2 regions of the Mesorhizobium sp. RCAM 05099 genome follow, and region 2 is predicted to be linked to the other one. Evidence: predicted binding sites of a transcription regulator. Region 2 holds the regulator's gene; the other holds the start of a gene.

Region 1 (7,309 bases), 1.3 Mb from region 2:
CAATGGTACGCGACGCTGTTCGGCAATTCGGCACTGTCCGGCGCGCTTTTGAACAGTCTCGTCATCGGTGCCATAGCCGCCACGGGCGCAACGATCTGCGGCATCACCGTATCCTACATGGACCTCTATGGCCGCTCGCCGCTGGCCGCCACCATCAGTGCCATCGCGCGGCTGCCGATCCTGATCCCGGGCGTCATCGTCGGCATATCGCTGCTGATCCTCGTCAATCTCATTGGTCTCGGACCATCGCGCATTGCCATCGTTCTCGGACACATTCTGGTGGCGCTGCCAACGACGGTGGTGATCATGCGCAGCCGCTTCGCGGCCATCCCGAAAACCATTCGCGAGGCGGCACTCGATCTCGGTGCCTCCGACTGGACGACCTTCCGGCGCGTGATGCTGCCGCTCAGCCTGCCGGCCATCATCTCGGCCTTCATGCTGGCCTTCCTGATCTCGTTCGACGAATTCATCGTCGTCTTCTTCCTCGCCGGCACCGAGCCGACGCTGCCGCTCTACATCTGGAGCCAGCTGCGTTTCCCCAAATCGTTGCCGACGGTCATGGCGCTGGGCACGTCGATCCTGGCGGTGTCCTTCGTCATTGCCGCAATCGCCGAAATCCTGCGCCATCGCGGCCTGTCCGCGCCAGCGCCTCGACCCGCGGATCCACCACAACCAAAACAAACCGAGAGAGGAGAACTGCAATGGCATTCGACCTGATAAAGACGGCCCGGGCTGGCCTGGCCGCCCTGGCATTGGCGCTGTCGTCGACCGTCGCCTTCGCCGGCGACAAGCTGCAATATTTCACCTGGTCGGGCTACGAACTGCCCGACTTCAACAAGAGCTTCCTCGCCGCGCATCCCGATGGCGTCGAGGCCTCGATCTTCGGTGACGACGATGACGCCTTCACCAAGGTCAAGGCCGGCTTCCGCCCTGACATCGCCCATCCCTGCTACGACAAGGTGGCGCGCTGGAACAAGGAAGGCCTGTTGCAGCCGATCGACACCAAGCGCATCAAGAACTGGGATTCGATCTTCCCGGTGTTCAAGAACCTGCCCGACCTGCAGGCCGGCGACGGCAAGGTCTGGATGGTGCCGTGGGACTGGGGCAACACCTCGATCCTTTATCGCACCGACCTAGTGAAGAACCCGGAAGCGAGCTGGAACCTCCTGTGGGACAAGCAGTACGCCGGTCGCATGGCGACGATCGACGCCGTGCATGACACGCCGATCGTCGCGGCGCTGCTCGCCGGCGTCAATCCGTTCGACATGACACCGGCCGAGATGGACAAGGTGGCCGAAAAGCTGCGCGAGCAGCGGCCGCTGCTCTCCAACTACACCACCGACATGACCTCGGTCGAGCAGGCGCTGGCCAGCGGCCAGCTGGTCGCGGCCATGACCTGGAACGCGTCCGCCACCTCGTTGAAGAAGCAGGGCGTGCCGGTCGAGTTCATGAAGCCGAAGGAAGGCATGCTGACCTGGGCCTGCGGCTTCGTCATGCTGAAGGACGCCAAGAATGTCGATCTCGCCTACGACTTCATCAACAGCCGGCTGGACGCCGACTCAGGCAAGTACCTGATCGAGGCCTATGGCTATGGCAGTTCGCTGAGCTCCGCCTTTGCCACCGTGCCGAAGGAGGATCTGGAGAAATTGCAGCTGCCGTCCGATCCGGAAGTGATGCTGAAGACCACCATCTTCACCGGACCGATGAAACAGAATGACGAACTCGCCAAGATGTTCGAAAAGGTCAAAGCGGGCGGGTGAGGCTTCGGCCCCCCAATCGTTGTGAAGACGACTAGCTACCAAAGGTTTGCGCGCCCCCTCATCCGCCTGCCGGCACCTTCTCGCAACCTCCAGCGCTGGTGAACCCCTCTCCCCGTCCTTTACGCGGAGAGGGTAAGGGTGAGGGGCAGCGCAAGCGTTCTGAAGAGCAGCGGGTGCGGCAAACGAGGACGTATGCATGGATGTTCTGAACGAACCGGCTGAAAGGCCGAAGGACGATGCCGACGTGCGGGTCGGCCGGCGCGTGCGGGCTCTGCGGCTCGAGCGCAACTTGTCGCTGGCTGACCTTGCCGCCGGGGCAGGCGTGTCGATCGGCGCGCTCAGCCAGATCGAGCGTGGCATGTCCTCGCTACGCGTCAAGGTGATCTGGCCGCTCGCCGCCGCGCTCGACATCGAGCCGTCGGCATTGATCGCCGACGGCAACGATGCCGTCAGCGATCTCTATTGCGTGCGCGCCAACAGCCGCCGCGCCATTCCCGTCAAGTCGGAAGGTATTGCCAAGGCGCTGCTGTCGCCGCCGGGTGCAACGTTGACCGGCATGCTGGTGACGGTGGAAGCCAGTGGCGGCACCGCCGAGGCCTATGCGCATGCCGGGCATGAATTCGGCTTCGTCCTGTCGGGAGAGGTCGAACTGGTGGTGGATTCCACAAACTACGTTCTGAAGAGCGGCGACAGTTTTGCCTTCAAGAGCACGCTTTTGCATGCCTTCCGCAATCCGGGTGCCGAGCGCTGCCAGATCCTCTGGGTCAACACCACGAAACCGTCCGAGGTTCGCGATGGCGCCTGATCCTCTCGTCCGGTTGCAAGCGGTCTCGAAGGTTTTTCCCGGCGGCATCGTCGGACTCGACGCCGTCGATCTCGACATCGTCCGTGGCGAGTTTCTCACCCTTCTTGGTCCATCCGGCTGCGGCAAGACAACCAGCCTGCGGGTCATCGCCGGGTTCGAAAGCCCGTCGAGCGGCAAGGTGTTGCTCGACGGCCGTGACATCACCGCGCTTCGGCCGTTCGATCGGCCCGTCAACACCGTGTTCCAGGACTATGCGCTGTTTCCGCACATGAACGTCGCTGAAAATGTCGGTTTCGGCCTCTCCCTGCGAAAGTTGTCCGGTGCCGAGCAGGCAAAACGCGTCGGCGAAGCCCTCGACATGGTCGGCCTTGCCGACAAGCTTGGCGCCCGCGTGTCCGAACTCTCGGGCGGCCAGCGCCAGCGCGTCGCACTCGCCCGCGCCATCGTCTGCGAGCCGCGCGTGCTGCTGCTCGACGAACCGCTGTCGGCGCTCGATGCGCATCTGCGCGAACAGATGCAGGTCGAACTGAAGCGGCTGCAGTCCAGCCTTGGCACCACCTTCGTCATGGTCACCCATGACCAGACTGAAGCGCTGTCGATCTCCGACCGCATCGTCGTCATGAACAAGGGCCGCATCGAGCAGATCGCGCCGCCGGCGACGCTCTATGACCGGCCCGCCACCACATTCGTCGCCAGCTTCATCGGCACGATGAACCTGCTGCAGTCGCGCTTTGTCGGCCGCGACGGCGATCGCTTGCGCTTCACGGCCGGCGCTCTGCCGCTGGAAGCCATGCCGGAAAATGGCGAGGCGCCGAGCGCGGGCACAATGCGCATCATCGGCGTGCGGCCGGAGGATCTCCTGGCGACGACCGAAGCCACGGCCGGCACGGCACCGGCGCGCGTCAACAGCATCGTCTTTCACGGCCGTACGCTGCGCCTGCATGCCGAACTCGGGCAGGGCGTTCCGATCGTCATCGACGCGCCCCGCCAGGCCGAGGGGTTTCAATTCAGCGTCGGCGACGTGGCCCATATCAGTCTGCGCCGCGGCGCCAACTGCCCCGTGCTGCCCAGCTAGTCTCATCCAGCGTTTCAAGTCAGCAGCCCAACTGCGCGCGGGACACGTTCGCGCCGTTCGGTGGTTACAAACAAAGTCTGGCAACGGCCGCGAATACGCCCACTAGGCGATTCATCCCGCCAATGCCGCAGCCCCGACGTCCGTCCCATTTTTGCTTGATTTGTTCCCTATTTGTTCTATAATTCTCAACCGGATACAATTTGCCGGTCGAGTTCAGTTATGAGTGGGCAACCTGCATTCGGGACCGCCAAGAACGGTCAGACCTTTTTCCAATGGGAAGAGTTCGAGCGACATTTCGACGACCGGATATTCTTCGCCATCCTTGCTGAGAGCGCTATCGCCGGCCCTCTCGCGCGGAAGGCTGTCGACCTGGATCGGGAGTTAGGGTTGCAAGGCTGGTTTGTTCCGGAAGATCACATCCATATCTCGCTCGTCGGTCTCGGTGACCATGACGGATTTCCACAAGAGTTGGTCGAAATCGCCTGCCGCATAGGCTCGATGATCGTTGCAAAACCTTTCGAGGTTTCGTTCGATCGCCTGTCGGCTTTTGGTGGCGGTTCGCTTGTTCTGCGCGGTGGCAGTGGCAGCAATCCGGCACTGCAAGAATTCTGGCGCAACCTCACTGCGCTGATTTCCGACAGCCCGTTGAAATGCTTTCTCACAAAGTCCATCGAACCGCATGTCACGTTGCTTCGCGATGAAGCGCGTGTTCCCAAAATCCGCGAACGATCGATTGATCCAGTCAGCTGGTTGGTGCGGGATTTTGTGCTCATCCACAGTCTTATCGGCAAGGGTGTCTACAAGGAGCGTGGACGTTGGCAATTGACCGGCCAGGACGATTCCCTGGCCGGTATGTGAGAAATCGTCGTCACACAGCAGCTCTATATCCATCGTCCTGACACACCTTGTCAGCTATCGACCGGGCCAAAGGTGGCGGGCCGACAAGCGCTTCCCTACTTCGAATGCGTCCGAACAGGAGGAACACAAATGACCATCGCGGAAATTGCCAAGGATTTCACCGAACTCCTCAAGCAGGGTGATCACAACGGTGCTGCTGAAAAATACAATGCCGAGGACATCGCCAGCTACGAAGCCATGGAGGGACCGATGGCCGTCAGCCACGGCAAGGAGGCACTCAGGCAGAAAAGCCAATGGTGGCAAGAAAACCACGAGGTCCATGGCGGCTCGGTCGAGGGACCCTATGTCAACGGCGACCAGTTCGCGGTGCGCTTCACATTCGACATAACGCCCAAGGCCACCGGCCAGCGTGTCACCATGGACGAGGTTGGCCTCTACACGGTCAAGAACGGCAAGATTACCGAAGAGCGTTTTTACTACTGAGGCAGGAGATACCTCCGACTTCGGAGCCTGCTCTTCGCTTCGAGGTACAAGCATGTCGGCCGGGACGGCGTCCTGGCCGCCATGTGGCGTTCAAATCGTTTTCGCATACGCTGCAAGCTGATCGGCCACCGTGCCCCAGCCATCGAAGAAACCCATCTCCTCATGGTTCTTGCGGCTGGCCTCGTCGCGGTGGATGGCGGTGGCGGTGTAGCGCGTGCTCTCGCCTTCCCGCTGGAGGGAAATGACCGCGGTGATGAAGGGCTCGCCCGACGGCCGGTAACCTGGCAGCAGCGCATCCGTCCACACCAGCCGCTCGTTCGGCACGATGTCCAGATAACAGCAATGGCGGTCGTTGACTTCCTTGCCGTCGGGCGACTGCATACGTGTCCGGAACAGCCCACCGGGCCTGAGGTCGATCTCGCAGTCGGTGATCAGCCACGGCCTGGGCGTGAACCATTGCTTGACATGCTCCGGCTTCGTCCAGGCTCGCCACAGCAGCTCGCGCGGCGCGTTGATAACGCGCTCCAGCACGAGGTCCAGTCTGGGATCCGGCTTGAAAGGATAGCTCATTTTTCGTTCTCCTTCAGGGTCATCACATAGGCGTCGAACTGGTCGAGGCGGCGCTCCCACAACGTCCGCTGTTCCGCCAGCCAGTTCTCCGCGAGCCGCAGCGGCTCGGGCGCCAGTTGGTAGGTCCTTGTGCGGCCGATCTTTTCCGATCGCACCAGCCCGCAGCCTTCCAGCACCTTGAGGTGTTCGATGAAGGAGGGCAGGGCCATTTCGAAAGGCTGCGCCAGTTCGCTGACCGAAGCCGGGCTCCTGTTCAGGCGCTCGACAACGCTCCGTCGCGTCGGATCGGCAAGCGCACGGAAGATGCCGTCGATGGGCGGGGGGCTCGGATTTGTGGTCGGGAGGCTTATCATTGGTCGATCCTGAGGTGCCGTCAAAAGTGGCACGAAAATACTTAGGAAAAATCCTTAGTATTGGCAATCCCCAAAATGCGACCATGCGGGCCTGGGTGCTGGCAAAGCGGGAAGGGCGGTTTTAGGCTGCGAAACGGATTCGACGGTCAGCCAAGGAAAGCACGCTTTGACGATCACCATGTACGGCATCACCAACTGCGACACGATCAAGAAGGCGCGCGTCTGGCTGGAGAGCCATGACGTGCCCTATCGTTTCCATGACTATCGGGCTGAAGGAATCGAGGCGGGCAAGCTGAATGGCTGGGTCGGCAAGGTCGGCTGGGAAAAACTGCTCAACAAGGGTAGCACCACATTCCGCGAACTGCCGGAGGCAGACAAGCAATCGCTCGACGAGCAGAAGGCCAAGGCGCTGATGCTGGCCAAGCCGACGATGATCAAGCGCCCGGTGCTGGAGGTCGGTGACAGTATTCTCGTCGGCTTCAAGCCGGATGTTTATGAGCAGGCGGTGAAGTAGGCGCTGTACACCCGGCTTCGTCATCCTCCGGCGGCGACCCAGAGGATGACGACGGGGAAGGTCACTCTCCCCGCAGATACGCCGCCAGCGCCACCGCATTGTTGTGCGCTTCGTCATGCGCGCCGTAGAGCAGCGTCACCTTGCCGTCGTGGAGCATGGCGCGCAGTTGTTCCACCACCTCGCCATTCCCGTCCAGTTCGGCACGATATCGCTTCTGAAACTCAGCCCAGCGTTCGGGCTTGTGCCCGAACCACTTGCGCAATTCGGCGCTCGGCGCCACGTCCTTCAGCCATAAGTCCAGCGCGGCATGCTCCTTGCTGACGCCGCGCGGCCAGACGCGGTCGACCAGCACCCGCTGGCCATCGGCTTTTTCGGGTGCCGCATAGACGCGCTTGACCGCGATCCCGAAGGCCATCAATGCCCTCCTTCATGCAATCCCGTCAGGCCCACTCGCCCTTGCGCATGACAGGCACGCGGGCACCGTCCTTGTGGACGCCGTCGATGTCGATCTTGTCCGAACCGATCATCCAGTCGATGTGGATGAAGCTCTTGTTGCCGCCACGCGCCGCGATCTCATCCTGGCTGAGCGAGGCGCCATTGACGAAGCACTTCGAATAGCACTGGCCAAGCGCGATGTGGCAGGCGGCGTTCTCATCAAACAGTGTGTTGAAGAACAACAGGCCACTCGCCGAGATCGGCGAGGAATGCGGCACCAACGCCACTTCGCCGAGACGGCGCGCGCCCTCGTCGGTGTCGAGCACCTTCTTCAGCACGTCCTCGCCTTTCGAAGCCTTGGCCTCGACGATCCTGCCTTCCTCGAAACGCACCGAGATCTCGTCGATCAGCGTGCCCTGGTAGGACAGCGGCTTGGTCGAGGAGACATTGCCCTCG
Region 2 (7,309 bases):
GACGACATGCCGCTGGCGGCCCGTCTTTCCTCGGCGGTAGAGAATGCCCGCGAAGCCATTGCAGACCATATCAGGGGCAGCGTCGGTGGCGCCGAAGGTGAAATCGCCGCTGCGCTGATCGTCGGCGTGCGCGCCGGCATTCCCGATGAAATCAACGAAGCGATGCGGCGGACCGGCATCTATCACATCATTTCCATTTCCGGACTGCACATGGCGCTGGTCGGTGCCTATGCCGGCTGGTCGGATCATCGTGCGGGAAAGACGAGACCGCCGCCGCCAAAGCGGTCATTGCCCAGTTTCCTGACGCGAAAATTCCTGCTGGCGATGGGTGGCCTTGCCATGACCTCCATCATCGCCGGCAGCGCGACGGCGCTCTTCGCCATCTGGCATTTCCAGCGCGTTTCGCCGCTCAGCCCGTTCGCCAATCTGGCCGTCATGCCGATCGTCTCGCTGGTTGTGATGCCTTTCGCCGTTCTCAGCGCGCTGGCGATGCCGTTCGGCGTCGATGGTCCCTTCCTCTATGTGATGGGCAAAGGCCTGACCGCGATGATCGTCTTGTCGGCGTGGATCTCGGAACGCTCACCGATCGATGCCGTCGGGCTGATTTCACAGCAATCCGTGCTGCTGGTGGCGATCGCCCTAGTCATTGCGACGATGGCGACGACATGGCTGCGGCTCCTGGCACTGCCATTCGCGCTTGCCGGCCTGTTGACCGTTTCGGATACGCGCGCGCCGGATGTGCTGATCTCGGAGGACGCGAGGCTGGTGGCGCTGCCGATCGGCGGCGGCGAACTCGCGGTCAGCCGGGCGCGTCCGAACGAATTCACCGTCGACAACTGGAAACGCGCACTGGCATCCGAAACCGTCGTCGTGCCGGAGGTGTTCGACAAGGGAGACGGACAATTCGACATCGCGGATTCCGCCGAACTGCCGCTGGGAGCGCCTTTCTACTGCACCGCCGGCGTATGTCTCGCAAGGCACCCGTCTGGCGCTATCATTGCGCAAGTCGAGGATCGCAAGGACGCGTGGAAGGCCTGCGGCTTCGCGGAACTGATCGTCATCAATGACGCGACAGCTTATGATCCCTGTCACAATCCGCTGGTTCTGGTCATCACCAAGCGGCAACTCGCCCGCAAAGGCAGTGCGGCCGTCTTCTTCGATCGTCGATCGGCAATCATGCCAGCAACGGTCAGCTTCGCTGTGAACAGGCCATATCGACCTTGGCACACCCAGCGCAAATTCTCACGCGAGGCGAGGGGCCTGCCGCCCTATCGCAACCCTGAAAAGGCGGTCACCAGCACTGATCAGTAGCGCCTGATCAGCCCAACGAGCTTGCCTTGCACCTTGACCCTGTCCGGTCCGAAAATGCGTGTTTCGTAGGCCGGATTGGCGGCTTCGAGGGCAATCGAGGCACCCTTGCGGCGAAACCGCTTCAGCGTCGCCTCCTCGTCGTCCACCAGTGCCACGATGATCTCGCCCGGACTTGCGGTATCGGCATTGCGGATGATGACCGTATCGCCATCGAAGATGCCGGCCTCGATCATCGAGTCGCCCTTGACCTCCAGGGCATAGTGTTCGCCACCCATGATCATGTCCGGCGGCACCGAGATCGAATGCGTCTGATGCTGGATGGCGTCGATCGGCACGCCGGCGGCGATGCGACCCATCACCGGGATCGACACCGCGGAGACCACGTCGTCGTCATTGCCGGCCGAGGGCATGCGTGAAGACGCCGGCTTGATCTGCCGGCCAAGGCCGCCGCCTTGACCGAGGCTGCCCTGGATGACGCTTGGAGAGAATTTGCGCGCCGCGTTGAGGCCGGGCGCGATCGAATCGGGCAGCCGCAGCACTTCCAGGGCGCGCGCCCGGTTCGGCAGCCGGCGAATGAAGCCACGTTCCTCGAGCGCCGTGATCAGTCGATGAATTCCGGATTTTGAAGCGAGATCGAGCGCTTCCTTCATTTCGTCGAAGGAGGGCGGAATGCCGCTTTCCTTGAGCCGTTCATGGATGAACATCAGCAGTTCATGTTGCTTGCGCGTCAGCATGGCGGCCCCCGAGGCATTGAACGAAGGTTTGAACCAGAATCGAAAAACAAACCCAGAACAAACACTATCTGTTCCAGTTGTGTTCCGCAACCGTTTAAAGTTTAGTGAATTTGTTAAGACGGCTGAAATTATTTGGCGCTTGGCAGCGGGCCGTGATCCCCGGCCGGCCGCCGCCACAGTGCACTTGCACACGTTGAAATTGTTATGGTTAACGGCCTGTGGACCAGCGTGTGCCGAGGCTTGGCCTCAGTCGCCCAGAGACGTCGGGAAGCTGCTTTTTCACTTTCACCAGTCGTTCGCCCGCCGTGAACGAAACGAAGCCAAAACGCCAACTTTTGCCCAAGAAATTCCTATATCGGCTTTTGCCTCAGTTCGTCTACCTCATTGCCTGTTTGGGCTGCCGTCACCGGCATGGACATAGACATGCAGCGTATAGCCGATGTGCACCGTCATCAGCGCTTTCGCGCGTTCGATGTCACGATCCAGCGCTGCTTCCATGAGCGCAGTGTGATGTTCGATCGCGACAGCCCGTCGCAACGCCTCCATGGCCTCCTCATAGCCATGCAACTGGCCGGTGGCCGCCCGCAACGTTGGCGCAAGGCCCAGGAAGCGGTGATGGCGACGCAACTGATCCGCGATGGTGGACTGGAAGTTGAGCAGCCAGGGGGATGTTGCCGCGCTGAGCAGCGCCGCGTGGAAGGCCTCGTGCTTTTCATCCCATCCGTCGACCACTTCATCTGAAGGGTCATCAACCGCGGTCTTGCAGCGCGACAGCCGGTAGTGGGCCGTGACGACGGCATCTTCCCATTCATGGCCGCCCTTCTCGATCGATTCCTGGAGCAGAGGCAGCTCAATCACCAACCGGGCGCGTGACAGATCTTCGAGTTCGGCGCGCGAGACCGGAGCGACGGCGAAGCCGCGATTGCTGATGGAAGTCACCAGGCGCTCCGCCTCCAGTCGCGACAGCGCTTCGCGCAACGGTGTCCAGCCGATGCCATAGCTATTGCGCAGCGTGCTGAGCTTGAGCGGCGCGCCGGGTCTCAGGCGGGTCGTGAGGATATCGCGGCGCAGCAGCCTGTAGGCCGCTTCAGTCTTCGAGTGTCCATCATCCAACATCGTTGCCATCCGCGCACAGCGCATCAATTATATATGAAAATCTTCTGTGGTGTAAATTATATATAATGTTTGACACAATCCGGCAGACTGCGCATGATCGGCCGGCCGATTTCACCTGTCGTGTTCATCTGGGCGCGCGTGTGCGCGGAGGACAATCGATCATGAATGCAATTCCCGATCTCGCAACAATCGAGGCATTGGATGCCGCGGATCCGCTGCGCTCCATGCGCAATCGCTTCGTCTTGCCGGAAGGGGTGATCTATCTCGACGGCAATTCGCTGGGTGCCGCTTCACCGGCCGTCTTCAACGAGATCCAGAAGGCCGCGACACAAGAATGGGCGCAGGACCTCATCCGTGCCTGGAACACCGCCGGCTGGTTCGACATGCCGGTCGCGCTCGGCGACCAGCTCGGACGCCTGATTGGCGCCGCGGCTGGCCAGACGGTGGTCTGCGATACGACCTCGATCAACATCTACAAGGTGCTTCACGCGGCGCTTGGCATGCGGCCAGACCGGTCGGTCATCGTCGCCGAGGGCGACAGCTTTCCAACGGACCTCTATATGGCCGAAGGCGTGGCATCGACGCGACCGGGCACTGTGCTGCGGCTCGAGGGCGTCGATGCGCCAACCATCGAAGAGCTGATCGATGAGCGCGTCGCCGTCATCCTGGTCAACCACGTCAACTACAAATCCGGCCAGTTGCGCGACATGGCGGCGCTGACGCGCAAGGCCCATCAAGCCGGCGCGCTGATCGTCTGGGACCTTTGCCACACGGCGGGTGCCTTGCCGGTCGAGCTCGACGGCGCCAATGCCGATTTCGCTGTCGGCTGCACTTACAAGTACCTCAATGGCGGCCCGGGCTCGCCGGCCTTCATCTATGCCGCAAAGCGCCACCATGGCGATGTCCGCCAGCCGCTCAGCGGCTGGTGGGGCCATGCGCGGCCTTTCGCCTTCGAACAGGGCTATGCGGCTGGCGTCGGCATCCGCCGGTTCCTGTGCGGCACGCAGCCGGTATTGTCGATGCGGGCGCTCAAGGGCGCGCTGGACCTCTGGGACGAGGTCGACATGGCGGCGGTGCGCAAGAAAAGCATTGCGTTGACCGAGCTGTTCATCCAGCTCGTCGAAGCCAGATGCGGCGCCTACGGCCTCGAACTCGAAAGTCCGCGCAATGGCAATGAGCGGGGCAGCCAGGTGTCGTTCGTTCATCCGCATGGCTACCAGGTGATGCGGGCGTTGATCGAGCGTGGCGTGATCGGCGATTTCCGCGCGCCGTCGACCATCCGCTTCGGCTTCACGCCGCTCTATGTGGGCTACAAGGATGTCTGGCAGGCGGTCGAGGTGCTGGAAGATATCCTGCGCACCGGCGCTTGGCAGGATGCTCGCTTCGCGGTCAAAACGGCCGTTACTTGAGAAGTCAGAGCCGGGTGCGAACCGTCCAGAGCTCCGGAAACAGGACGACCTCCAGCATCTTCTTCAGATAGGACGCGCCCGACGTGCCGCCGGTGCCGCGCTTCATGCCGATGATGCGCTCGACTGTCGTGACGTGGTTGAAGCGCCAGCGGCGGAAATAATCCTCGAAGTCGACCAGTTTTTCGGCCAGCTCATAGAACATCCAGTAGCGCTGCGGGTCGCGGTAGACGGTCTGCCAGGCCACCAGAACCTCTTCATTCTCGGTGCGTGTCTCACGCCAGTCCGTGCGCCTGGCGTCGGCGCCGATGTCGAATCCATTGCGCGCCAAGAGCAGCAGCGCTTCGTCGTAGAGCGATGGCTCGGCCAGGATAGCCTCCAGCTTCCGGCTGAGGTCCGGCCGGTGCTTGTGCGGACCGAGCATGGCCGGGTTGCGGTTGCCGGCCGTGAATTCGATGGCGCGATTTTGCCAGGACTGGAAGCCAGAGGACTGGCCGAGCGCGTCACGGAACTCGGTGTATTCGCTGGGCGTCATCGTCCTCAGCACGTCCCAGGCGTTGTTCAACTGCTCGAAAATACGGGCGACGCGCGACAGCATTTTGAAGCTCGGCTCGAGACGGTCCGCACGGATGGAGCGGATCGCGGCACCGAGCTCGTGAAGCGCGAGCTTCATCCATAATTCCGAGGTCTGGTGCTGGATGATGAACAGCATCTCGTCATGCGCGGACGACAACGGCGTCTGCGCGTCGAGCACCTTCTCCAGGTGCAGATAGTCGCTGTAGGACATGCGTTCCGTGAACGACATCTGTGCGCCTTCGGACGCCGGATCGTATGGCTCGCTCAATTGATTTTCTCCGTGCGCAGCCGGAAGCGCTGGATCTTGCCGGTCAGGGTCTTGGGCAAGGCGGCGATGAACTTCACCGATCGCGGGTATTTGTAGGGGGCGATCGTTGCCTTGACATGGTCCTGCAGGCGCTTGGTGGTCAAGGCATCGGGCGCCACGCCTTGCACCAGCACGACATGCGCCTCGACGATCTGGCCGCGTTCGGCATCCTCGGCGCCGATCACCGCGCATTCGGCGACATCAGGATGCGACAGCAACGCCGCCTCGACCTCGGGCCCGGCAATGTTGTAGCCGGCGCTGATGATCATGTCGTCGGAGCGCGCGGCGAAATGGAAGAAGCCGTCCTCATCCTGGGTGAAAGTGTCGCCGGTGAGGTTCCAGCCGTCGCGCACATAGTCCTTCTGCCTGATATCGGCCATGTAGCGGCAGCCGGTCGGCCCGCGTACCGCCAATCTGCCAGTCGCGCCGCGCGGCACCTCGCGCATCTCTTCGTCGACGATGCGCGCCTCGTAGCCACCCACGGGCTTGCCGGTCGACGCCGGCTTCATGTCGTCGAAGCGGTTGGAGATGAAGATATGCAGCATTTCGGTGGCCCCGATACCGTCGAGGATCGGCTTGCCGGTCTTTCGCGTCCACTCTTCGAAAACCGGAGCTGGCAACGTCTCGCCGGCCGAAACGGCGACGCGCAGCGATGACAAGTCGGCACCCTCATCCATGGCCTTCAGCATCGCGCGGTAGGCGGTCGGCGCGGTGAAGGAGATGGTTGCTTTGTAGGTCTCGATGATGTGGATCATGTTGGGCGGCGTTGCCTGCTCGAGCAGCGTTGCCGCCGCGCCGAAGCGCAGCGGGAAGATGGCGAGCCCGCCAAGGCCGAAGGTGAAGGCGAGCGGCGGCGAGCCGACAAAGATGTCGTCCGGCGTCACCTGGAGAATCTCGCGGGCGTAGGCGTCGGCGATGATCAACAGGTCGCGGTGGAAATGCATCGTCGCCTTCGGCACGCCGGTCGTGCCCGAGGTGAAGCCGAGCAGGGCGACGTCGTCGCGGCCGGTGCTGACGGCGGTGAAGGTAACCGGCTTGTCGAGGGCCGCGCGATCGAGTTCGGCGTCATGGTTGGCGGTGCCGTCGAAGCCGATGACTTGTCTGAGGAACGCACTATCCTTGGCGCAGGCGGCCATCTCGTCCATCAGCCTGGTATCGCAGAGCGCGATGGTGATTTCCGCCTTGTCGACGATCTTGGCAAGCTCGCCGGCGCGCAGCATCGGCATGGTGTTGACGACCACGGCGCCGACCTTGGTGGCTGCCAGCCAGCAAGCCACCATGGCAGGGTTGTTGGCCGAACGGATCAGCACCCGGTTGCCCGGCTTGACGCCGTAATTTTCGACCAGCGCATGGGCCAGCCTGTTCGTCCAGTCGGACAGTTCCTTGTAGGTGCGGCGGCGACCGTTGCCGATCAGCGCGGTGTGGTCACCGAGGCCTTTCTCGACCAGCCTGTCGGTCAATTCGACGCCGGCGTTGAGGCGTTCGGGATAATCAAAACCGTCGAGCAGGAAGTCCGGCCATTGCTCCGGCGGCGGCAGGTGATCGCGCGTGAACGTGTCGATATGCGCTGAAGGCCCTAGCATGTCGCCGCTATCCCGTCTGCTGCCTGGCCAGTGCGCAAGGCGCCTGGCCGGATATGGTGGATCTGAAGGTCCTGCTTTTTAAGAGGAGGCTTCGTGCCGCCGGTCGCACCTCGCTCGACGCCAACCCGGACAGGGTGAGCATCCGCAGGGTTCGGGCCGCACAGCAGACCTCCCATTTTGTCGGCTGTTCGTCAGGCAGGATCGCACCAGTCGAAATTTGTTTCAAGCCTAAAATGTTTTGCGTGGAAGCATTGACGCAAGGCGCTGCGGTGGCCA

The links. Region 2 encodes LexA, which represses DNA repair genes until DNA is damaged. Its sites were predicted from a motif close to TGTTCNNNNTGTGTTCNG; they were not measured.
Region 1: a site for LexA is predicted at 3,802-3,819, ahead of AC56QQ_RS24865 (2'-5' RNA ligase family protein). Genes of this name have one in related genera too.

What each region holds. Positions count from the first base shown of each region.
Region 1 is NZ_CM185035.1:4,999,722-5,007,030, reverse strand. Features, by position in the region: gene AC56QQ_RS24885 (ABC transporter permease) at 1-717, shown strand, start outside; gene AC56QQ_RS24880 (ABC transporter substrate-binding protein) at 702-1,760, shown strand; gene AC56QQ_RS24875 (cupin domain-containing protein) at 1,957-2,565, shown strand; gene AC56QQ_RS24870 (ABC transporter ATP-binding protein) at 2,555-3,640, shown strand; gene AC56QQ_RS24865 (2'-5' RNA ligase family protein) at 3,860-4,498, shown strand; gene AC56QQ_RS24860 (SnoaL-like domain-containing protein) at 4,628-4,981, shown strand; gene AC56QQ_RS24855 (SRPBCC family protein) at 5,072-5,551, opposite strand; gene AC56QQ_RS24850 (ArsR/SmtB family transcription factor) at 5,548-5,904, opposite strand; gene AC56QQ_RS24845 (ArsC family reductase) at 6,071-6,418, shown strand; gene AC56QQ_RS24840 (DUF488 domain-containing protein) at 6,480-6,833, opposite strand; gene AC56QQ_RS24835 (aminopeptidase) at 6,859-7,309, opposite strand, start outside.
Region 2 is NZ_CM185035.1:3,695,665-3,702,973, forward strand. Features, by position in the region: gene AC56QQ_RS18095 (ComEC/Rec2 family competence protein) at 1-1,311, shown strand, start outside; gene lexA (transcriptional repressor LexA) at 1,305-2,045, opposite strand; gene AC56QQ_RS18105 (GntR family transcriptional regulator) at 2,427-3,161, opposite strand; gene kynU (kynureninase) at 3,323-4,570, shown strand; gene kynA (tryptophan 2,3-dioxygenase) at 4,575-5,411, opposite strand; gene AC56QQ_RS18120 (AMP-binding protein) at 5,408-7,033, opposite strand.